Regions from separate parts of the Lysinibacillus sp. NPDC097279 genome, predicted to be linked through region 3. Evidence: riboswitches for the same ligand, from Rfam matches in the RefSeq annotation. Region 3 holds a riboswitch; each other region holds the start of a gene.
What was found. A riboswitch is a leader RNA that binds a small molecule or an ion and turns the genes downstream of it on or off. The one in region 3 is predicted to bind cobalamin.
Positions count from the first base shown of each region.

Region 1: it holds a riboswitch for cobalamin, as region 3 does, so the genes downstream of both, ACIQ1H_RS05665 (ABC transporter substrate-binding protein) here and ACIQ1H_RS03680 (energy-coupling factor ABC transporter permease) in region 3, are expected to answer to the same signal.
Region 2: it holds a riboswitch for cobalamin, as region 3 does, so the genes downstream of both, metE (5-methyltetrahydropteroyltriglutamate--homocysteine S-methyltransferase) here and ACIQ1H_RS03680 (energy-coupling factor ABC transporter permease) in region 3, are expected to answer to the same signal.

Region 1 covers NZ_JBIWDA010000001.1:1,107,816-1,116,089, reverse strand. Annotated here, with positions in the region: gene ACIQ1H_RS05695 (class I SAM-dependent rRNA methyltransferase) at 1-420, shown strand, start outside; gene ACIQ1H_RS05690 (hypothetical protein) at 509-745, opposite strand; gene ACIQ1H_RS05685 (phospholipase A2 family protein) at 758-1,312, opposite strand; gene ACIQ1H_RS05680 (cytochrome c oxidase assembly protein) at 1,615-2,439, opposite strand; gene ACIQ1H_RS05675 (DUF2243 domain-containing protein) at 2,429-2,923, opposite strand; gene ACIQ1H_RS05670 (precorrin-3B methylase) at 3,186-3,860, opposite strand; gene ACIQ1H_RS05665 (ABC transporter substrate-binding protein) at 3,914-4,897, opposite strand; cobalamin riboswitch at 5,124-5,309, opposite strand; gene ACIQ1H_RS05660 (GTP-binding protein) at 5,490-7,427, shown strand; gene ACIQ1H_RS05655 (hypothetical protein) at 7,617-8,274, opposite strand, start outside.
Region 2 covers NZ_JBIWDA010000001.1:1,540,652-1,548,925, reverse strand. Annotated here, with positions in the region: gene ACIQ1H_RS07790 (methyl-accepting chemotaxis protein) at 543-2,237, shown strand; gene ACIQ1H_RS07785 (VOC family protein) at 2,278-2,640, opposite strand; cobalamin riboswitch at 2,836-3,014, shown strand; gene metE (5-methyltetrahydropteroyltriglutamate--homocysteine S-methyltransferase) at 3,197-5,491, shown strand; gene ACIQ1H_RS07775 (hypothetical protein) at 5,878-6,036, shown strand; gene ACIQ1H_RS07770 (alpha/beta hydrolase fold domain-containing protein) at 6,435-7,361, shown strand; gene ACIQ1H_RS07765 (DUF7010 family protein) at 7,437-7,979, opposite strand; gene ACIQ1H_RS07760 (hypothetical protein) at 7,991-8,274, opposite strand, start outside.
Region 3 covers NZ_JBIWDA010000001.1:761,570-769,843, forward strand. Annotated here, with positions in the region: gene ACIQ1H_RS03660 (S8 family peptidase) at 1-1,143, opposite strand, end outside; gene ACIQ1H_RS03665 (energy-coupling factor ABC transporter ATP-binding protein) at 1,228-2,100, opposite strand; gene cbiQ (cobalt ECF transporter T component CbiQ) at 2,097-2,870, opposite strand; gene ACIQ1H_RS03675 (energy-coupling factor ABC transporter substrate-binding protein) at 2,874-3,146, opposite strand; gene ACIQ1H_RS03680 (energy-coupling factor ABC transporter permease) at 3,148-3,894, opposite strand; cobalamin riboswitch at 4,037-4,220, opposite strand; cobalamin riboswitch at 4,479-4,658, shown strand; gene ACIQ1H_RS03685 ((2Fe-2S) ferredoxin domain-containing protein) at 4,796-5,167, shown strand; gene cobJ (precorrin-3B C(17)-methyltransferase) at 5,171-6,847, shown strand; gene ACIQ1H_RS03695 (sirohydrochlorin chelatase) at 6,862-7,782, shown strand; gene cobK (precorrin-6A reductase) at 7,779-8,274, shown strand, end outside.

The sequences.
Region 1 (8,274 bases), 350 kb from region 3:
ACAATCGAGCAATTTAGTGTCAATAATATTGACTATGAGGCACAGGACATTAAAGTAATGGATGTATTTCATTATTTCAAATATGCACAGCGTCATCAGTTAAAATTCGACCTAGTTGTATTAGATCCGCCTAGCTTTGCGCGAACAAAACAAATGACGTTTTCAACTGCAAAGGATTATCCAAAGTTATTAAAGGATACAATTGCTATTACCGAAAAAAATGGTATTATTGTTGCGTCTACAAACAATGCAAGCTTTGGCATGAAAAAGTTCAAAGGCTTTATTGACCAAGCGTTTAAAGAAACAAATACGCGTTATAAAATCGTTGAGGAATACGGTTTACCAAAGGATTTCCGCGTGCCACGTGAACATCCTGAATTCAATTACTTAAAAGTTGTTTTTATTGAAAAATTAAACTAAAAAAGAGCGACTTACATCAAGTCACTATTAGACTGTAGACAAAGTCGAGTTATTCAACTTTGTCTACTTTTTTTGAAGCAAGTATCCATTACTTTGTTAAAAAAACAAAAATATAACCTAAAAACATTAGGATAAAAAAACTTAAGAATGTGATGATATTCCCTATAATTAAAATTTTAGATTTAACGCATGCAGCTAAGACAATACCTATGCCTGATAATACAAACGTGAAAATCCATAAAGTTGATGCTTTTTGAAACACAATATTCGGTACCCAAAGTAATAAAGAAATAATAATCGTACTTACAGCTAATGCTTTCACCATTTTAACCATTCCTTATTTCAACGGATTACATAAGTTTTTATTAAAATATATTTTTATCGCAGAAGCAATTAGTTTTTCTTTAAGTCCCATTCTATGAAAATTTCTATCTATATAAGCGACAAGCTCCCAATCACATGAACAGCTAAAATACCCTTTATCTTCATAGCACATATCATGTATTTGACAACCTCTATCTAATACATCTTGTGGAGGGCCAGAACCATGTCCAGGACCACACCAATTCCCCCAAATAGGTAACCCTTTTCTTGTAATCATTGTAGTGTTTGCTTGATAGTTAGCGTAACTCTTACTAATGTGATTCACCATCAAACTAATTTCAATATATTCCTCTGCTAAGCCATCTAATTTTACTTTTTCAATATTAACAAACGGTTTTCCGTCCTCATAATAAATATAAGATTCTAACTGTTCACCAGCATTTAAAAGATCTTTATCTGTCAAAGATGACTCTTCTCCTGTCGTTGCAAAAACTTTTGTACCATCCCCAAAAAAGAGTGAAGAAACTAAAACTGACATTGCAACAAAGGACAAACCTATTTTTTTCATCTAATCTTAACCCCTTTCGATATTTTATTAGGTAAAATACCATTATTATGGCTCATCAAAAGGCTAGACTGGGATATTAGAATGTTAGCTGTTCGAGTAAAATCTGGATGCTCATGGAAAACGCCTAGCGAAAATGGAGGACAAAACTTAGAGTTATGAAAATGAACCATTATGATAGTATTTAACCACATGATTATATTTTTATTTTAATAACTGAACTAAAAATTCTCAATAATAGAAACATCAAAAACTACACTAAAAAAGAGTAACTCCGCTAGAGTCACTCTTTCTTTGATTCACTGTTAATGTGCCTTTACTGTTGGCAGTTCATGATTTCTTGGTCTTACTGCTTTATACCATTGCAAACAAAGGATAAAAATTATTATGGCATCAATTACATCTCCACCATAGTACATAACCATACTTCCGATTTCTGCTTGTTCTATCGGAACTCCTTTAGGAGGTTGAGCATAAATATACTTAGACAATATTCCATGTCCTGCTAATGCAATAATTAAGACAATGGCCCTGTATATAAAGGATTTCCTGTGATTTACAGAATCAAAATAGATAATAGAAATTGTAAATAGATAGCCTGCTATGAATACATGGAAATGGACAAATAGATGTATTAGACTATTGTCGTGCATTAATGAATATAGGTTAGTCGTGTACAATATCCAAAGACCACCGATATTCAGTAAGGAAGTGATTATTGGATGCGTAAGTATCCTTGCAGGCCAACTTTTTAGAATACTTGAAAGTTTCCGCGCTAATCGGGTGCTTAAAGTTCTAAGTAATAGGGTCATTGGTGCGGCGAGAGCAATAAGTAACGGTGCTAGCATACCCAAAAGTAAATGGCTAAACATATGTGCTGTAAAATCTATCGTAGCACGATTCGCTAAAGGACCCACAACAGCAAGAATCGCCAATAAAACCCCTAAAATAAAGCTTGCAATACGATAATGGGGCCATTTTTTATATTTACGATTCGTCATCACTGCGGCCAAAATATACAATAATAATATAGTAATAAATACAATAAGAAAAATTAGTTGAGGATGTATTATTCCGAAAAGATTTTGACTATGACTACCCTCGGCTATTTGATGATGGTTAGCGCTCATTAGTAATAGCCTCTGCTTTTATTTTGTTGTTGCTAGTGCGAACGGTAAGATAAAGTCCTATAATGAGGATAATAGCTGCAATGACATTCCAAATGATATCGTAGATGATGACATTTTCTACATACCTAATCTGGTGTATTCGCATTAGTTTATGTTGAATAATCCCATCATATAATTGGAAGCCGCCTGCTCCTAGCATCAAACCACCCATCCATCTCTTCAACCAAAAACCACTTTTACGACGAATATCTGCAAGTAAAAATAATCCTGCGATAGTTGCAAACCAACTAATCGCATGGAATATCCCATCAGAAATTAAGCCAATATCCGTTGTCGACTTATCATAAAAATGATGCCAGCGAAATAGTTGATGAAAAATAGTCTCGTCTATAAAAGCTACTAGACCTATCCCAAATAAAAACCCTGACAGTAAATTACGACTTACATAAACTTGTTTGTTTTTATGAGCGTTTATTGTCGTCATTTCTTCGCCCCCTATTTTTAGATTGCCGTCCTTATCTTTCCCTATTTTTGATTATTTTAATCTAATTTACAATTCGCTCAGACTTATACTTCCCCATAAAAACATTAAACTGCACAACTAAATGCTGTCTTGGCTCATATTGTTTACCATTTGAAAAAGAGCTAGCATTTAGCTAGCTCTCTTCTTCGTATATGCAGAAATTCCACATCATCTCTATTAAGCTGTGAAACTTATGTTCTAAGCAGAAATAAACTAAGTTGAATCACTTTCCCTTTAATGCTTGCCAATATTCGGCGCTATTTGTTCTACGATAAAACTTATAGAAAGGTTCATTTGGGCGGGCATGTTTCTGATACAGCTCAATGATTTGTTTTAGAAAGCTTTCTATTTTTTGTACTGACACCCTTTTAGCAAATAGTGTACCCGCCTTTGCATGGGCCCCCATCGGCACGGCGCCTAAGTAAACATCGAAGCTATCCTTTTGATAAACAAGTCCAATATCATCATATACAGCATTATAGCAGGCAGACGCACAGCCATTAATATTTAACCGTAGTCTAGACGGTACAGTTTCTTCCTGTAGTGCTTCGTATAGTTGTTCTGTTATTTCAGCCGCATCCATTTTATCCCCATCACAAAAATCACAAGCTTTTATCGCGACGATGGGACCTTGCTTAGCAATATATAAGCCCACTGCTTGAAGCTCATTGATAATTTCCTTTACTTTTTTAGTTGGGACAGATAAAAGAATACTATAGGAAGCTGAATATTTAATTGCGCCACTTTCACCGACAATCTCTGCAATTTTTTGAAATTGAGCTGGTGTATAATGCTTATTGATAATACCTGGACTTACTGCAAGGCGTGTAAAGTTTCCATTAACATTTAGTTTTTCAAATGTTCGATCTGGTATATTCGAATGAAAGGCATTCATCATTTGTGCTCCTTATGAAAAAGAGCTAGCAAATAGCTAGCTCTTTTGATTGTTATTTAAAAGTTTTCAGGATAAAAACCTTTTGCTAAAATTTCAATAGCTTCTGCAGCTCGAACCCCTTCTGAAGCGGCTGAAAGTGGTAAAATGACAAAGCGCTCATTTTTCACAGCATTTGTTTCTTTTAATGCTGGGTCACTTTTCAGGAATTTAATTTTGTCTTCTGCAGTTTGGGAACCATAATCAATTACGACAATCACTTCAGGATTGCGTTCAACAGTTTCTTCTTTCGAAACTGTTGTCCAGCCCGATTCGACATCGCCAAAAATGTTTTGACCGCCCGCGACTGTGACAAGTTCATCCATAAAGTTTTGTGCCGCTGTAAAAACTTCCTTATCCCCACTATCGTAAACTAAAACACGTAATTCTTTATCCTCTTTTGGTAACTTTGCACGTACAGCATCAACATCATTTGTCATCTGTTCAATCAATGCTTCACCGCGCTCTTCCACACGGAAGATTTTTGCGATATTACGGATATCCGTAAAAATATCGTCTAATGTTGGTTTTGTAATACTTGAAGAAGTATGTAAATAGGTGTGAATACCAAGTGCCTCTAATTCTTCTGGTGTACCGACACCCTTTTCACTAAAACCACTTTTCCACCCAGCGTATAAAAAATCTGCTTCACTATCAATGACTTGTTCCTTTGTCGGGTATTGCTCAGCTATCACTGGTACTTTATCGTAAGCTGCTTGTAAAGGTTCGTAAATTTTATCATCTAAATAGGCAGTACCCACCATTGAATCTTCTAAGCCTAGTGCAAGCATTATTTCTGTGACGTGTTGATTTAAGCTAATCGCTTTTTTCGGTGCATCTTTATAAACTTGCGTCGTCTCATTATTTTCAATGGTTACTTCTTTTGCTCCTGTTTGTGCTGGTTCGATGTTTTCACTTTGTGAATCATTTTTTGCACTACATGCCCCTAAAATACTTAATAGTGCAATGGCAAGAACTAACCACATGCCTTTCCATTTCTTCATGTTTGTTTCTCCTTTAGTTTGTAATTTTTCATTATATAGTAAGAAATCAAAGACTTCTTAGCTACTGATCATGGGCTATTCTTGACTTTTCTTAATATAAATTGAAAACTCATCATGCTACTATTCTTCAAAAAGACACAAAAAAACCCTCTTGCTTCCAAGAGGGCGACATAGTGAAAAAACAATGGTTAATGAACCAATCACTATTCCCATCCTCGTGGTATTAAGTAAAAAATACATATTGGCAGGTATCCTGGCTTAGGTTCAACATTTATACGTCTTCCCATAGTTAAACTACAGTGACTGTTGTATAAACTCCCCATTTACAGTTGCGGGACAGCATCGGATTTACACCGATTTCCCTTTTAAGCAAATGGCAAAAACCATTTGCACCAATATATAGCAGTATTAAGTTATAAAAATAGCCTAGCAGAACTAGTTTTTGTTTTCAATCACACAAAAAAATCCATAACTAATAATTATGAATTATTTACTACTATTTTAACATGAACGAGCACTATTAAACACGAAATGTTTTTTAGCTGAATCTGTTACAATGAGCGTATAGGAAAAATAGAAATGAGGATTTTTTATGTATAAAACGATTGGTGTGCTCGCACATGTCGATGCAGGAAAAACAACCTTTTGTGAACAACTACTCTTCCACACGAATAGTATTCAAACGCGCGGAAGAGTCGATCATCAAGATACTTTTTTGGATAATCATTCAATCGAGCAAGCTCGTGGCATTACCATCTTTGCCGAACAAGGGCGGATGGAAATTGGAAGTGATATCTATACGTTAATAGATACGCCTGGGCATGTCGACTTTTCACCTGAAATGGAACGCGCAATTCGTGTAATGGATTACGCCATCATTATCGTAAGCGCTGTAGAAGGTGTACAAGCTCATACTGAAACAGTGTGGCAATTGCTACGCCAATATAACGTACCAACCTTCTTCTTTATAAATAAGATAGATCGTGAGGGTGCTGATGTGGGTGCCGTTATGGGACAGCTTCAAAAAGAATGTTCGGAGCACGTACTTTTAATCGACGATCCATTGTGTGCAGATTACGTACCAAACCACATTGCTGAGTGGCTAGCTGAGCGTGATGAACAACTATTCGATGCCTTTTTGACAGAAACTCTCGATGCACAAACATGCCTATTGCAGTTACAAAAGTTCATTAAACAAGAGCAAGCATTTCCTTGCTTTACTGGTGCTGCATTAAAGGATATTGGAATAAAAGAATTTTTATCACAGCTACCCCTACTTACAGAAACGCAATTCGACCATCAACGACCATTTCAAGGTGAAGTATTTAAAATCCGTCATGATGGCATGCAACGTTTAACCTTTATCAAAGCTTTAGAAGGAACTTTACATACACGCCAAGACTTTACATTTGGTGATATGACTGAAAAAGTAACTGAAATCCGCTTATATAATGGAAGTCGTTTTGTCACAACACAAAAAGTGCAAGCTGGAGAAATTTTCGCTGTAAAGGGGCTAAGTCTAGCAAAAATCGGTGATATTTTAGGTAGTACACTGACTCCTCAACCATATGAGCTAGTGCCGACTTTACAAGCTAAAGTACAGTATGATGGGCAGCAGCATATAAAGGAAGTATTACAAGTATTCCGTTTGCTCGAAGCCGAGGAACCGTCGATGCGCGTCGTATGGCATGAGAAGTTCCAAGAAATCCATGTACATATTATGGGTGTTATTCAGCTTGAAGTGCTTGCTGAAGTGTTAAAAAATCGATTTTCACTTACTATTACTTTTGGTGAACCTAAAATTTTATATATGGAAACAATTGCAACAACTGTAACAGGATACGGTCATTTTGAGCCGTTAAAACATTATGCAGAGGTACACCTATTAATGGAGCCAAATATTCGAGGTACAGGAAACACGTTTGTTAACGCTTGTCATGCTGATGATTTATCAGTTGGCAATCAACGACTAATTGAAAAACATCTATTTGAGCGAGAGCATCACGGTCTTTTAACAGGCTCCCCCGTTACGGATATACGCTTCACCCTTTTGACAGGACGTGCCCATATCAAACATACAGAGGGAGGCGATTTCCGCGAAGCAACTTTCCGTGCACTTCGACAAGGGTTGGAACAAGCTGAAAATATCGTACTTGAACCATATTATCGCTTCAAATTAAAAGCATCGAATGAATTTATCGGTCGTATGATGAACGATATCCAGCAAGCAGACGGTACATTTGATGCACCCGTCTTAACAGAGGAACAAGTAACATTAACAGGACGCGTTCCTGTTGCAACATTTATGCATTATAGTACTACTTTCGCTGCTTACACGAATGGCAAAGGATCAATATCGTTACAATTTGATGGCTATGATAAATGCCATAATAGTGAAGAAGTAATAGCGCACATCAATTACAATAAACAGGCAGATCCCGACTATTCATCGTCTAGTATTTTTTGTGCGAAAGGTAAGGGCTATTCAGTTCCTTGGTATGACGCAAAAGAAGCGATGCATTGCTTGTAATTAAGCAACTACACACATTTCTATAGCACCACAGCTCTTTTTAGTGGTTTATCGGCGTTTTCAATGGTGCTATCGGCGATTCCTAGGCTTTTACCGGCGTTTTCAAAAGTTATCCGCAATATCTATCAATATTATTCTCCATAAAAATAACTGAAGGCATCGAGAACATCTCGATGCCTTTTATATTTCCTATAAAGCTTTCTTTACTTTCGCAACAAAGCTATTTGCCGATTCCACAATTACATAACCATTACTATTCGTAAAATCAACAAGAACCGTGCCAGGTTTACTCTTTAAAATTTGTAATTGCTCGATCAGTTGAAGCAATAATTGATGACCATTGCCTCGTGGGTGCCAATTTAAATGATAGTCATTTAATTCTTTCACACTTTCAAGAAAGTGTTCGTATTCATATTTTACATATTTTGTTAAATCTAATATTTTATTAGTATCTTGATTTGTATGAACGACTAACGATAAATCTTCTAAATAAGTAATATAAAAACGCATAACCATTGAGCATAGTAAATCATTGACTCGCGCAGCACTTAAAATCGGTTTCGGCTCTATATTCAGCCTATCTAAATTTGGTTTTGCACGAATCGAATCAATACGTGTTATTAAATGATACGCCTCACCATTGACCTCATAAACAATTGGATTTGTTGGCATGTACATCATAAAGCCGTTCTTTTTCGTTTTGAGCTCGTCCGCCACGCTTGCTTTAGCAAAAAGGCATCCCTCATATACCTCATTTTGAATCCAAATGATATCTTTGTTAAAGAATATTTGATTAAATAAACGATCGTTACGAATAAGTCCTGATGCTAAAAACTGATCGACAAGA
Region 2 (8,274 bases), 780 kb from region 3:
GCAGTAAAATCATATCTGTTTGCTTGCTGTTGCAATAATCGTAGCATGAAAAAGTAGGGCTTCTGTGAGGTAAATGTTACCACAGTGAGCATTGACATATCTGTAAACCTTGATATAAAAGGCTTTATCGCTTGAATTTACAGTTTCATTACAAATGTTTCAGTTTGATAAATAAAACCTGTGAAACATACGGCTAACAATGCATGCCAACCCAATTTTTTTAAAAATATAGTAATAAAAATAATGTACCTCGATAATATTGAAAAGCTTGTAGGCAATGTGCAAATAGAGAAATCAAAATAAGGGTAAGGAATGATATAAAAATAACTTTATTAGTGGAAGAATACTTATAAAAGCACGTATTATGGGGATTTTTTTGCTTATTAAAAAGTGTGAAATACATAGTTAGAGTCATAGGTGTGATAGGTAATATATGTTATATTTAGGTAGAAATAGATGAATACGTTGCCGCAAAAGTTGACGGGAAATGTTGTTTAATAGTAGAAATTTAAATAATTTCACGAACGAAAGGGGAAAATAGTATGTTACAAAAACTTAGGTTCAAAACAATTAGAGCTAAAATTATTAGTGCATTTTTTATTGTAGTATTTTTCATCGCTTGTTTTAACACCTATAGCTTTTTCGCCAATAAACGTGTAATTAGTGCTGGAGAGGAAATTGTCAATAAAGAGTTACAGTGGTTAACAGCCAGTGAAAAGTTATCATCCACGATTAGTGTTCGAACAACTGCTGCGAAAAGCTACGTACTTACGGGAGATCAAAAATATAAACAAGAATTTGATGATTATATTAAAATCGCAGAAGAAAACAATACAATACTAAATGAATTGTCGACAGATAAAAGCTTATCGAAGACGGTTGAAAAAGCAAGAGAATGGCGAAGTTTTGTACAAACGGATGTATTTGCTGAATATGACAAAGGAAATATAGAAGCAGCTATTCAAAACCTTAATTCTGTTGATCGTCTTGCAGTAGAAATTAGAGAGGGGTACGAGGAGCTTGCAGGTGCAAGAGAAGCTTCTATTAATAAGCTTGGGCAGGAGATGATCGCTCAATCGAAGCAAACGATGAATATAGGTTTAATGATAGGTATAATCACTACTATCGTCGCAATTGTAACCGCTTACATATCAGCGCATATGATTGCCAATCCGATAAAAGCAGTCGTACAAAAAATTTCGCAAATGGCAGATGGTGATATTAGTCAGCCTCCATTGCCTGAAAGAATGAAGGATGAAATCGGCTTACTCGTGCAATCGACAAATGCATTAAATCGTAAGCTCCATGAAATCATTGGTTCGATAAATGTGGTTTCTGGGAACGTTGCTGCCAACAGTGAACAACTTGCACAATCTTCTTTAGAAGTGAAAACAGGTGCAGAACAAATTGCCCTCACAATGCTTGAATTAGCGGGTGGTTCTGAATCACAAGCACATAATGCTGGAGACTTAGCTCAAATGATGGAGACATTTAAAATAAATGTTCAGCAGGCTAATATACAAGGTAAAGATTTACAAGGCTATTCGAGTGAAGTTTTGCAGCTTACAGCAAGTGGACAACATTTAATGAATACTTCAACACAGCAAATGTTTGCTATTGATAAAATCGTCCAAGAGGCTGTTGCAAATGTTGAAGGCTTAAATAGGCAATCACAAGAAATTTCTAAATTAGTTTCTGTTATTGATGATATTGCCAACCAAACCAACTTATTAGCATTGAATGCTGCAATCGAAGCTGCACGGGCAGGGGAGCAAGGCAAAGGTTTTGCGGTTGTGGCCGATGAAGTGCGCAAGCTTGCTGAACAAGTATCCTATTCTGTGACGGATATTTCATCTATAGTGGGACGTATTCAAAATGAAACAGTTGGCGTTACAGCATCACTTCAAACGGGCTATGAAGAAGTAAAAAGGGGCACAGAGCAAATTACGACTACAAATACAACCTTTGAACAAATTGCTTCAGCCGTTAATAGTATGTTTAGTAATATTCAAGGCATCACAGAAAACTTACAAGGTATTTCCACAACAACGGAACAAATTAACCGTTCTATCGATGAAATAGCAGCAATATCTGAGCAATCTGCCGCAGGGGTAGAGCAAACGACCGCAACAATCGATCAAACGGTCGCGACGATGGATGAAATCTCAAAAAATACAGATCATTTAGCATCGATGGCAGAGAAGTTAAACAAAGAAGTTCAGCACTTTAAATTATAAATAGTAAAGCAGCCATTAGCAAGATGGCTGCTTTTTCATTTTAAATCGGCTGAATAATTTCTACTCGATTACCAAAAGGATCTCTAAATTCAAAGCGCTCGAAATGCGGAATTGCAACAGAATCAAGTATTTCTATTTGATGTTCTGTTAATATCCTTTTCCAATGTGCTACATCTTCTACATGATAAGCAATATGTGCTTTCGTTGTGAGTCGATCAAAGCCATCTTCTGTGCCGACATGTACTTCTTGATTACCTACTTGTAGCCAAAAACCACCACGCCCTTTAAGAGATGCTGGTTTCTCTATTTCTTTTAACCCCAGTACATTGCAATAAAATGCTTTTCCTTGCTCCTCAGAGCCTTTAGGAATTGTAAGTTGTACATGATGTAAACCGACAATCATAGTATTCCTCCTCGCTATTTCTTGTAATAACTATATAATTCTACAAATTTCTTAAAATACCTTTTTTAGTATATTTTTTATTATATTGGAATCAATTAAATTACTCCTCATGTAACAATCTACTGAAAATATGCGTATAAACTTTATAAAAGTTATACTTTTCAGAAAAATATATGCTATAGTAAGAGCATAATTGAATATTGTGTAAGAGTTGGTGCCAAATGAAAGTTTGGCTTAAAAGGGAAGTCGGTGTAAATCCGACGCTGTCCCGCAACTGTAAATCGGAGTAAATCACAAATGCCACTGGGGAACTGGGAAGGCTGTGAGGCGTGTTGATGAGAAGCCAGGAGACCTGCCAATGTCTAGTACACACCAAATAACCTACGTGGAAATAGGTGGTGAGATGTGACCGAATTGGCACTGTGCGACTAACGAATATATACGACAATTAATACATTATCGTATCGCTTCGTCATAGCTAATTAGATTTACAATAACTACCATTTTCCGAAAAGGAAGATGGTTTTTTTTATTTTAATTCGAGGAGAGATGTAACATGACGTATACCACAACTGTAGTAGGCTATCCATATATAGGAGAAGACCGTGAATGGAAAAAGGCATTAGAGGCGTTTTGGAGAAATGAACTTACAGAAGAAGATTTCTTACAACAAATTAAAAAAATCCGTCTTGCACGTATTGATAAGCAGCTTCGGAGCGGAATAGATATTGTCACTGTAGGGGATTTTACACGCTATGACAGAATGCTTGATACAGCGATGATGTTTGGTTTGGTGCCAAAGCGCTTTGGCTGGCAAGGTGGAAAGGTTGATTTACAAACGTATTACGCGGTAGCGCGCGGAAATAAAGAAGCGGTTGCTAGTGAAATGACTAAATGGTTTAACACAAATTATCATTACATTGTACCTGAATATGAAGGACAAACACTACAATTAACAGAGAATACAATACTTACAGATTTCCTTGAGGTTAAAGATGCATTTGGCATTACTGCAAAGCCAACGCTAATCGGACCATATACATTTTGCAAGCTAACAAAAGGTTACGATAAAGTATCACAAGTTGCCTTTATTTTAGCATTACTACCACTCTATGCGCAGGTAATCCAAGAACTCGTTACAGCTGGTGCTGACTGGGTTCAATTAGAGGAACCTGCATTAGTCTCCACTTTAGAAGAGGCTGAGGTCAAACTAGTGCAAGAAATATATACACAATTAGCAGCCGCTGTTCCAGAGGCCAATATTATGCTACAAACTTATTTTGAATCGTTATCAGCTTATAACACACTAATTGAACTTCCTGTACAAGGATTTGGCTTAGATTTTGTTCATGGCTATACAAAAAATATGGAGGCACTACGCCAATTTGGTTTTCCACAGGATAAAGTATTGGGGATAGGTATTGTTAACGGACGAGATATTTGGCGAGCAAATTTAGCAGAGGTAAGTACAACGATTAAGGCAATCGAACAGTTGGCTAGTGTCCAAGAGTTATGGATTCAATCGTCATGTAGCTTACAGCATGTGCCGATTTCGACCGCCCTTGAAACAAAGCTAGACCCTGTCTTGAAAAATGCACTTGCATTTGCTGATGAAAAATTGGCTGAAATATCAGAGGTGGCTAAATATTTAAAAGAAAAAAACCACACATCAAATCACACAATCTCTGAAAGCATGAAAGCAATTGATGCATTAAAGAAACATCCCGTACGAAATAATCAGGCAGTTCAACAAGAAATGCAAACGGTCTCGTCAGAGGATTTTGAACGTCAAAATGATTTTAATAGTCGTCAGCTTATTCAACAACAGTCACTGCAACTACCACTATTCCCTACGACTACGATTGGAAGTTTCCCTCAATCTGATGAAGTGAAGCGCACGCGAAATGCATGGCGTAAAAAACAAATCTCAGATGAAGCATATGCTGACTTTGTCGCACAAGAAACGAAAAGGTGGATTGCTATACAAGAAGATTTAGATATTGATGTACTTGTGCATGGTGAATTTGAGCGTACAGATATGGTGGAATACTTTGGTGAAAAACTAACAGGCTTCGCTTTTACAGAAAAAGCTTGGGTCGTTTCGTACGGCTCTCGTTGTGTAAAACCACCGATTATTTACGGTGATGTTGCATGGGAAGCGCCGATGACAGTGAAAGAAACGGCCTATGCACAAAGTTTAACAAATCGCTATGTAAAAGGGATGTTAACAGGCCCAGTTACCATTTTAAACTGGTCATTTGTACGTGACGATGTTGCACGAAAAGAGGTGACCTATCAAATTGCGCTTGCACTAAGGAAAGAGGTTGAGGCACTAGAGGCGGCTGGCATTTCTATTATTCAAGTCGATGAACCTGCATTGCGAGAAGGCTTGCCTTTACGTAAAGAGCATTGGGAAGCATATTTAGATTGGACAGTGAATGCATTTAAACTCGCTACGGCTAGTGTAAAGGATGAAACACAAATTCATACACATATGTGTTACTGTGAGTTCAATGATTTTATCGAGCCAATTAGTGCACTGGATGCTGACGTTATATCTATCGAGACGTCACGCAGTCATGGAGAGCTTATTGCATCGCTGCAAATCAATCCATATGAAAAAGGGATAGGATTGGGTGTTTATGATATTCATAGCCCTCGTGTGCCGAGTGAACAAGAAATGTTACGTATCATGCAGGATAGCCTACAAGTATTATCCAAAAATCAATTTTGGGTCAATCCAGATTGTGGTTTAAAAACAAGAAAAGAACCTGAAACAGTTGCAGCACTAGCACATATGGTTACTGCTGCCAAAACATTACGTCAACAAGTACAGCAATCAACTTTTTAATTATATAGTATAAGAAAAAACATTACTTTTCCTTATAAGCGTCATTATTAAAATAAATCCCCTGAAAGGCAAAAATGCTCAGGGGATTTTTTTATTTAAAATTGGTTATGGTACTCTAAGATTCATAAGGATAGTCTTTTAATAATTGGTACGACTAGGGATGCAAAGATGGTTACAGGAGCGAAAAGACATTTTTTTATTAGTGATAGAACATGTAAAGTAGATGCAAGTAAAGATCTTAAAAGTTTTTGAAATCGAAAGTTTTTAATGTTTTTACCGATATATGCAAGATTATCAGTACATAATAAGGTTTACCTCAGTAAAATAAGGTATAGTATATTTGGTGAATTAATTCTCTTTAAGGATAAGAAAAGTAGGTGAACAAATTGGGGAAATATCAATTGGATACTAAAGGTAAGGTAGCTGTGGCAAAGTATCATGAAAAAAACAAGCCTGCCAAATTTGATAAAAAGCAGCAAATTGAAAAAATACGTGCGGAGTATTTGAAAAAGAAGCAAGAACAAACAGATAAGGCATATGAATGAAGTTGAGTGAGCAGTGTATCTATTATTACGAAAGAATACTGTGACTGACTTTTGAAAAATGACCTATAAGCATATATAAATAATGTTTACATGAGAGCTACGAAATGTTGATACAACATTCGTAGCTTTTTCATGTATGTCTTAACATTTCTTAGTATAATATTCATTTTTGAGTATCTGACTTTCTATTCTATAATTGTAATAAAGTCCAATAATTAGTAAAAATGTATGATACAATTGCATAAACTAAATGGATTATGACACTTCAACCAACGTGTTTTTAATTGAATACCATCTTCAGGCCTTCTATTCAATCAAGCCTTCTAATAGTGATGGATTATCAAACAAGTCGTGTTATGTAAATGAACAATAAAATGTTTAAAGGAGTGAAATACAATATGAGCGTAGAAACTTATAATGGAGAACGTTCTGTAGAAAGTATTCAATTTGAAAAATGGATAACTTCCCAAGGTAATAAAAAGAGTTTTTCTACTATCGAAAACACTGAAAGCTTCCTTCAGCAAAGGGGTACTGAAAATACAAAACCCTATGTTATTGGAGAAGATGTTAAATTTTCAAGTGATATTCAAGAGCTGTCATTCGAGGGTATGCAAGTCTTTACATTAAATGATCAAAAGTCCTCGAATCAAAAAGTTATTTACTATTTACATGGTGGTGCTTGGACGAGTCAGCCTTTAGATTTACACTGGCTATTTATGGATAATATGGCGCAATCGTTAGATGCAAAAATAATTGCTCCTATTTATCCTAAAGTACCTCATTATAACTATAAGGATACCTATCCGAAAATCCTCAGCCTTTATAAAGATATTATTGGAACTATTGAAAGTGCTCACCAATTGACTATTATGGGAGATTCGGCTGGCGGAAATATTGCACTTGGTTTGGCGCAACTTTTAAAGAACGAGAATTTGCCTCAGCCGAAAGATATTATTTTATTGTCTGCATGTGTTGATATGAGTTTGAGCAATCCTCTTATACCTGAATATGATGAAAAGGACCCTCTCTTAGCTCGTGAGGGAATGCAAGTAATTACAAAAATATGGGCAGCTGATAAAAGTTTAACCGACCCATTGTTTAGTCCGATTTACGGTGACTTTAAAGGACTTGGGAAGATTACTCATTTTATTGGAACACACGAAGCTTTATATCCAGATGCAATGAAACTTGACGAAAAACTAACAGAACAAGGAATTGCAATCACTACCTATGTTTACCCTAAAATGATTCATGTGTTTGTTGTAATGCCAACCCCTGAAGCCAAAGATGCTCATCAGAAGATTATTAATATAATTAGGAACTAAGAAAGCATTTGGTAGAGATCGGCGCCTTGCTTTTAGCATTACTAGGTAGATAAAAAACTAGTCTGATTTTTTAGACTAGTTTTTTATTTCTTTTTGCAACATGAAAAATAAGAATAGCACACCGATTTCTACGATTAGTGGGACAAAAATTATGTTTAAATGGAAGAAAAGTATACTTATTAAAATAGCGAAACAAATAAAAATTGAACTATATCGATAATTTTTTGATTGATAAAAGAATGAATAGGGTAACAAATGGGCACCGTAAATAATTGCATAAACAGGTAATACTAACAACGGTGCTTTCAGTAATAGAAGGATACAAATAATTAAATATAAAATTTGATTGTTAGTTGCAATTAATAGACCATTAATCAAAGGGTTTTCTTTATAAAATAAATCAACTTTTACTATTTTGGCACAAACAATTGAAACTGGAAATAGCAAGGCACCACAAGATAAGATACCAATGTTTTTGATCATTAAATCGAAAGGTAGTAACGTAATTGTTGTAATGATTCCCCATATAAATATGGAGGCCATTATAAAAGGGAGCCCCTTCTTTTGTTTTTGAGCTATATCATTTAATAGTACTTGTAAACTAGTGTCATGGTTCATTTTCCGTCTCCTTAATGTTCTAGCGAGCTATTCAAACTAGCCGCTATTTTTTTGTTTTCATATTTTGAGAAAAAATAAAATCCAATAATATGACCAACTAACGTTATTGCAAAAAATAGCAATAAATAGGGTTTGATGAATCCAAATACGTTTAAAGAAAAAAGATATACACTTCCTACACTACAAAAAAAGTTTAATAAAGTGCTAATCGTTATTTTTGAGGTTACTTTTAATGTAGAGTAATTCCACAAGTAAGGATATGCGATACCAAAAACAATCCCCATTAGCACGCTAA
Region 3 (8,274 bases):
TATTTCATGAGGCTTTAAAGTAGGATATTTTGATTTTAGTAGTGCAGCTACACCCGCCACAACAGGAGATGCCATTGAAGTCCCGCTAAATGCTGTGAATGAGGATCCCTTTTTTTCATCATAAACGGTACTATAAATTTCTTCTCCTGGCGCAACGATGTCCACTGATGGTCCATAGTTTGAATAGCTTGATAATTTATTGTGTTTATTTGTTGAACCAACGCTAATGACACCTTCGAAAGAAGCGGGGAAGGAGTAATGATCTGTTGAATCATTCCCTGCAGCAGCTACAATTGTAATGCCTTTATCGATTGCTTTTTGTACGGCTTCCTGCATAAGAGGGGACTCGCCGTAGCCACCGAGACTCATATTAATAACGTCGGCATTTTGTTCAATGGCGTGCAGTATGCCCTGTGCTATAACGAAATCATTTGCACTTTGTTTGCCGTTAAAGACATCGATTGGAAGAATCTTTGCTGCTGGGAAAACACCGTATCCACCAAACCCGTTATCTTTAGTAGCTGCAATAATGCCTGCTACATGTGTCCCATGGGGGTCAGAAAAGGTAGTATTGGCAGGTGTTGCAGCATTATATGGTGGAAGTATTTGAGACTTCAAATCTGGATGATTATAATCTACACCAGAATCGATAACTGCCACTTTAACCTCATGATTTCCTGCTAATGATAAAGCCTTATCAATTTGCAGTAAGTCTAAATGATACATATCTTTTTTCTTTGGATCTACAATCGTATTAAAGGAATAATACTTGTAGCTTGGAGATACACTTTTAACTCCGTTTTGCTTGCCATAATACGAAAAAGCCTCTTCTAATGTTACACCTTTTTTTAGTTGGACCACTTCGTAGCCTAATGAAGGAATCGATCGAATTACTTTTGAACCAATTTTACTATGTACGGTCTTAGCAAGGCCCGAATGTTTGACGATAATCGTATCGGGACTAATCCATTCGTTTCCTCCTGTTTGATAGTTGAACTGCTTTAATGCTTGCTTTTTTTTGCTAGCGAGCATACTTGTCACCAATTCTGGGTTCTGTGGTGCTTCAGCAAAGGCAGAAGCAGCAGGAACCATTAGTGCAGAACATGCTACGACAGCGATTGATTTCATCACCCAGTTTTTCAATTGTTTTCCCTCCTTGAGTAAAATATGACATTTCACTATTTATAACGGATGGATAAAAGAAAAGTTTCATTCCTCAATAAATTTTTATAAAATTGTTTGTAAATTGTTTGAGTGCCTGTCACCCAAATGCTCGATTAGTTTTTGTAAGTCTTCTTTTGAACGAGGCATCTGTATATTCTTATCAAAAAGATTTTTATTTTGCAGGGCGAGAGCTATGTCAAAAACCCAAGGTCGTTCAAGATGCGCTAGTTCAAGCAACTTCTCCTGATAGAACAATTCAACAGGATCCCCATTATAAATAACTTTACCAGCCTCCATCACAATTATTTGATCTGCCCATTCATAAGCCAAAGCAATATCATGGGTCGCCAATAAAAATGTTCGTTGCCCATTTTCTAATTTAGCTAAATAATGTAAAAGCTGTGCAGCATAATAATTGTCTAGTCCAGCAGTTGGTTCATCTAATAATAAAACAGATGGTTCCATTGCGAGCACACCTGCCATCGCCACACGTTTTTTCTGTCCGACACTTAAAAAATGAATCGGTTTCTCAAGTAATGATTCGACCTCTGTTTGTGCGACAGCCCAGGCGATTTTTTCCTCGATTTTTTCTTGTGACCAGCCAAGATTTAATGGACCGAAAGCGATGTCTTGCTTTACGGTACCTGAAAAAAGTTGATTGTCAGCATCTTGAAATACGATGCCTACTTGTTGGCGTAATGCTGATAATGCTTTTCTTGAATAGCTAAGTGCTTCGTTGCAAAAGGTAATATTGCCAGCGGTCGGTTTTAAAATCCCATTTAGATGCTGGAATAATGTTGATTTACCAGCACCATTATGACCGAGTAGGGCGATTTTTTTCCCCTTTGGAATTTGTAATGTAATATCTGTTAGTGCCTCAGTACCGTCTGCATAGGCATACGATAACTGTTGAAGCTCAAAATAAAGTTCAGTCATGAGAAAAAACCTCCATATAAGATGAGGAATAAAAAAATAATAACCATTCCAACCCAATTTTTCTTGCTGTATCGTACACTATCTTGCCAATAGACCGATTCGCCACCACGTGCCTGCATCGCATTATTAAGTTCGCGACTACGTTGAAACATTTCGGCAAACAAAGCTGCAATGAGCATGGAAATCGACCTAAGCCATTGCATTGGTGATTGATAGCCAAGGCGTGATTGTTGCGCAAGATGGATTTTTTGCATGCTATTTAAAAAAATGAAAATAAATCGATACGTAAGCTCTACTAACTCTACAAATAAAACAGGTAGACGCCATTGACGTAATACGTGGCAAATAGATTGGACCGATGTTGTTAATATTAAAAAGTACAAACAACTAATGCTACCTAGTACACTGAACAATAACTGCTGTGCTGTAATCAAACTTGCATTACCGATAAAAAAAGTCCAATGACTAAGTGAAAATGCAAAGGAATGTGCTGGTAGTATACTTGAATTTGGCGCAATTGAAATCAAAATAGATACTAAACTAGATAGTAGAAAAAAACCTGGTAACAATAGTAATTTTACATAATATGAAAAGGGGATTTTTGCGTATAAAATGATAAAAGCACTCATTACAATAAATGTAATGAGTGAAATAAGTTCATCTTTCACGATAAGCGATAATAGCAGTAACCCTAAGGAAAACGTCATTTTTTCTAACGGATGAACAGTCGCTAGTTTATTCATATAAGCATATTTATCAATGAGTAACATTGTTTAACCTTCCTTATGCTTGCCGCGCATATAGCCTACAAAATAGCCGATAAAGCCAGCACCAATCGCAGCCTGTAATACGAATAATAAGCTTTCGATTTCACCGCTTGGTGGCTCCCATAAGCTTTCAAACCATGGTTCATACTCTGCATTAATTTCACCGATTGCAGCTTCCGCTTCTCCGTCAGCACCACCAAATTCTGCACCCTTTTGTACGAAAAGGGGGATGATTGCTAAAAGCACAACGACAGCAAGTAGTAACATATTTTTCTTCATCTTAATGTGCCTCCTTTGCTGAGAAAACACGAAGAGCCTTTAATTCGCTCACGTTGTATTTTTTTAGGAAATTCATGACGATAACAGTTAAAATCCCTTCACTAATTGCGAGAGGAATTTGTGTTAAAGCAAAAATCCCTGCAAATTTTGTGAATGATGCCATAAAGCCTCCTACTTCAGAAGGGAAAGCTAGTGCTAATTGAACTGAAGTGACAACATAAGTACCTAAGTCCCCAAGCATCGCGGCAAAAAAGACAGCGATAGAAAATGAAAGACCAATTTTTTGAGAACCTTTAAAGACATAATATGCAATAATTGGACCTACAATCGCCATTGAGAAAGCATTTGCACCTAAAGTAGTAATACCACCATGCGCTAAAAGTAAAGATTGAAATAATAAAACGATTGTTCCAATTACGCTCATTGCTAATGGCCCGAAAAGAACCGTACCAAGACCAACACCAGTAGGATGTGAGCAGCTTCCTGTTACTGATGGGATTTTCAGTGCTGATAAAACGAATGCAAACGCACCTGATAAGCCTAATATCATTTTTGTTTCAGGATTTTCATCAATTGTTTTACGAATAGAACGCAATCCTAAAATAATAAATGGAATCGAAACGACCCACCAAAAAATCGCCCATTCAATCGGCAAAAACCCTTCCATGATATGCATGGCAAACGCTCGATTTGGTACTAGTAAAAAAGCTAGTAAGAAATAACTAAGTTTCCAAAAAGAAAATTTCAAAACCATTCCTCCTTCACAGTCATTTTCGAATGTAAGATGCGCAATAAAAAAAGCACTTCTCCGTCTAGGAAAAAGTGCATAGCTGAAAAAGCAAATACTAATGGTCATTTGCTAAGCCGCACACCTATCCTCGTAGGTTGAAACGATCACGATTTTTTCGGCAGGTCTCCTGGCTTAAGATCAACATTTTATAGGCCTTCCCGTCCTTTGGACAGTGACATTTTCTATAAAATTCCCTCATACAGTGGCGGGACCGCGCCGGACTTAAACCGGCTTCCCTTTTAAGCGAAATGTATACACTTCACACCGAAAAAAGATGAAATTGTGAGTTTTCACGAAGAAGTGTAACATGTTTTTCCAATCATTAGCTATTCTTTTTTTTTTTAAAAGATTTTTTAATAGAATTACATTCTAGAAAATTCAGATAAATGTAAGAGAGAATCAATCAAATTTAACGGAATATTTGTTGAAATTTTATTAAAAATCTAATAAATGAAAAAAGAAATGTTGAAAAGAGTAAAAATAATAGGCTATGATAGAAACAGTTTTATACTCTTTTTATGAATATTTCATTTCAAAATTTAATTATAAATCCATCATTAAGTGCTCGAAATACTTCGAGATAATAGGGAAATCGGTGTAAATCCGATACAGCCCCCGCTACTGTAATAGCTGATGAAATCGCAATGCCACTGGAAACTTGGGAAGGCGCGAAAGTAAGAGGAAGCTTAAGTCAGGAAACCTGCTTAGTTGATGATATGCAAACTTTTCGGAGGGAGAAGTGAAGCGAGAGCGGATACGTGTATATTCGTTTTTATTTTGGCTTCTATAAAACCTTTACTCTTCGATGTTGAGTAAAGGTTTTTTCTTTTTCCTAAAAGTCAATGAGGGGAGAACAGCAATGACAACTTGGAACTTAGAGGGCATGAAAACACATCTTTTTATTTGTAATGGTAGTAGTTGCATGAAAAAAGAGGCTGAGGAAATTACGTTGGCCATACGAGATGAAATAGAGAAATTAGCACTCGATAAGGAAATACATACAACAAGAACGCGTTGTAATGGCAGATGCAAAGATGCATGTGTTGTAATCGCGTATCCACAGGGAAATTGGTATCGTGTGCCAACAGTAGAGCATGGTAGAACGCTTGTAAAAGATTTAAACGATGATTCTTTACATAGTGAGCATGTGTTTACTTTGACAGAAGGTACGTTGCAGCGTACCCCGCAAACAACAGCCATAAAAGGCATCGACAAGGTGAAAGAGGGGTAGAAAATGGCGCAAAAAGGAAAGATTTTTGTTGTAGGCTTTGGACCTGGTGATTTCAAACATATTACAACCCGTGCTGTAGAGGCATTGCAACAAAGTGAATTTATTATCGGTTATAAAACATATGTTGAGCTCATTCAAGATTTAGTAAGTGCAAAGTCGATTGTGAGTACTGGCATGACAGAAGAAGTGTCACGTGCACAAGAAGCAGTTCGTCAAGCCGAGGCTGGAAATATTGTTGCGGTTATTTCGAGTGGTGACTCGGGCGTATATGGAATGGCTGGACTTGTATATGAAGTCCTCATTGAGCTTGGTTGGACGGAAGCAACAGGGATTGAAGTTGAGATTGTGCCAGGAATTTCTGCTATTAATTCTTGTGCAAGTTTGCTAGGCGCACCGATTATGCATGATTCATGCACGATTAGTTTAAGTGATCATTTAACGCCTTGGAATTTAATTGCAAAGCGTGTGGAAGCTGCGGCGATGGCGGATTTTGTTATTGCTTTATATAACCCTAAAAGTGGTCGACGTACACGTCAAATCGTTGAAGCGCAACGGATTTTACTAGAATATCGATCACCTGATACGCCTGTAGGGCTTGTGAAAAGTGCGTACCGAGATCGTCAGGAAATAACAATGACAACGTTAGCAGAGATGCTCGAGCATGATATCGGCATGTTAACTACAGTAATTATTGGCAATTCATCGACATTTTTCTATGACAATAAAATGATTACTCCACGTGGCTATCAGCGCAAATATACACTTGGAGATGAAAAACAGCCTTTACGTCCACATCAGCGTTTAAGAGAAGAAAATGAACCGTGGGCAATGAACCAAGAAACAGGTACCGCACGCCAAGACTTTGCGGCAGATCCCAATGCAGGACGTATGAAAAGTAGTATTGCAGTAGCACCTGCGCCTGTAACAGTACCAGAAAAATCATCATTGGAAATGGCAGCAACAGCACTTGCCATGGTGAAAGGAACAACTGTCACAAAGACAACAACAAAGTTAGTCCAGCAAAAAATGGAGTCGATTTTTGAACTTGCTGTTAGTCCAGGGGTAGCAAATAAATTTTTCACGCCACAGCAAATGATGACGTTAGCTGAAGTTGTGGGAGATGAAGGCACGATGGAATATACACCAGACCATCAAATTCATTTGAAAATTCCAACGACAGAGCCTGAGATGATTACTGAAAAGTTAAGAGCAGTAGGCTTTTTACTTGCACCAATAGGGGATGTGCTGTCATTAAAAGCCTGTGATTTCTGTTATGGCGAGAAGGCAGATTCAATTCCATATGCAGAGGAAATTCAAGATAAGCTTGGTGGATTATCGCTGCCTAAAACTTTAAATATTGGCTTTAATGGCTGTGGCATGGCGTGCTATCGAGCAGTGTTTGACGATATCGGTATCGTCTATCGAAAAAGTAAATTTGATGTTTTTATTGGCGCTAAGCCAGTAGGGCGGACAGCCCATGCGGCACAGCCTGTTGTAGAGGGGCTAGAGCCAGAACAGCTTATTCCACTTATTACAGACATTATTGAGGAATACAAGGCAAATGCACATCCAAATGAACGCTTGTTCAAATACTTCAAACGGGTGAAAAAAATACTGCATTTTACGTATCAAGATATGTCGTCAAAAATAAAAGTAGAGCCAGCTCCGTGCGGCGATTAGTGAGGAGATAAAAGATGAAAGCAATTTTATTTGTTGGCCATGGTAGCCGTTTAGCAGCAGGAAACGACGAGGTGCGCACGTTTATCGAGCAAATGACACCTCGAGTTGATAAAAGTTTTTTAGTTGAAACATGTTTTTTGGAGTTTGCCTCGCCTAACATAGAAGAAGGTATTACGAATTGTATAAACAAGGGTGCTACAGAGGTCCATGTAATTCCGATTATTCTACTTCATGCAGGCCATTCAAAAATGCATATACCTGCAGAAATCGAACATGCACGTGAACATTATCCAAACATTACATTTACCTATGGGCAAACAATCGGTATTCATGATGAAATATTTGCTATTTTAGAAGACCGCTTAGCAGAAATCGGCTTTAATACTGAGGAAGAACATAAGGATACTGCCATTTTATTAATTGCACGAGGTGGTAGTGACCCAGCTGCAAATGGTGATTTTTATAAAATTACTCGTTTGTTATGGGAAAAACTGAATGTTCCGTATGTGGAAAGTGCTTTTATGGGAGTGACAGATCCTCGTGTTGAAGAAGGCATTGAACGCTGCGTTAAACTAGGTGCGAAAAAAATTATTATGCTACCGTACTTTTTATTCACAGGTATTTTAATGGAACGTATGAATGGTATGTGCGAGCAATTTAATAAGCAATATCCTGACTGTGATATTCAAATTGCTAACTATTTTGGCTACCATGAACGTTTGCAAAATGTGCTTTTAAACCGTATTGAGCAAGCAGTAAATGGTACATCAACAGGTATGCAAGATTTAGAAAATTATCGTGCTTATGCGGCGGTACATGGACATGCGCATCATCATCACCATCATGACCACGATCACGACCATCATCACCACGATCACCATCATGACCATGACCACCATCATGACCATCATCATGACGAGGAGCTAGTAAAATGATTTTCATGTTAGCTGGTACGAGTGACGCAAGGAATCTTGCACTTGAATTGCAGTCAGTGGGCTATGCTGTGACGGCGACAGTTGTGACAGATTCAGCCGCTTCAAGTCTTGCAGAGGTAGGTCTACCACATCTAGTTGGTAGACTAACGGCTGAGGAAATGGCAGCAATACTTACAGAACAAGGGTATCGCTTAGTTGTCGATGCTTCACATCCATTTGCAGAGGAAGCATCTAAAAATGCGATGGCAGCAGCAAAGAGTGCTGGTGTTCCATATATTCGATATGAACGTGCGAATGAGCATTATGACCACCCGTTGATTACAGTTGTCAAAGACTATGAGGAAGCAGCACAATTAGCCGCAATAAAACGTGGTGTCATAATGCTGACAACGGGCAGCAAAACGCTTGCAACGTTTACAAAAGTATTACAAGGCTTAGAAAATACACGTGTTATCGCACGTATGCTTCCGCGCCTTGATAATATGGAAAAAT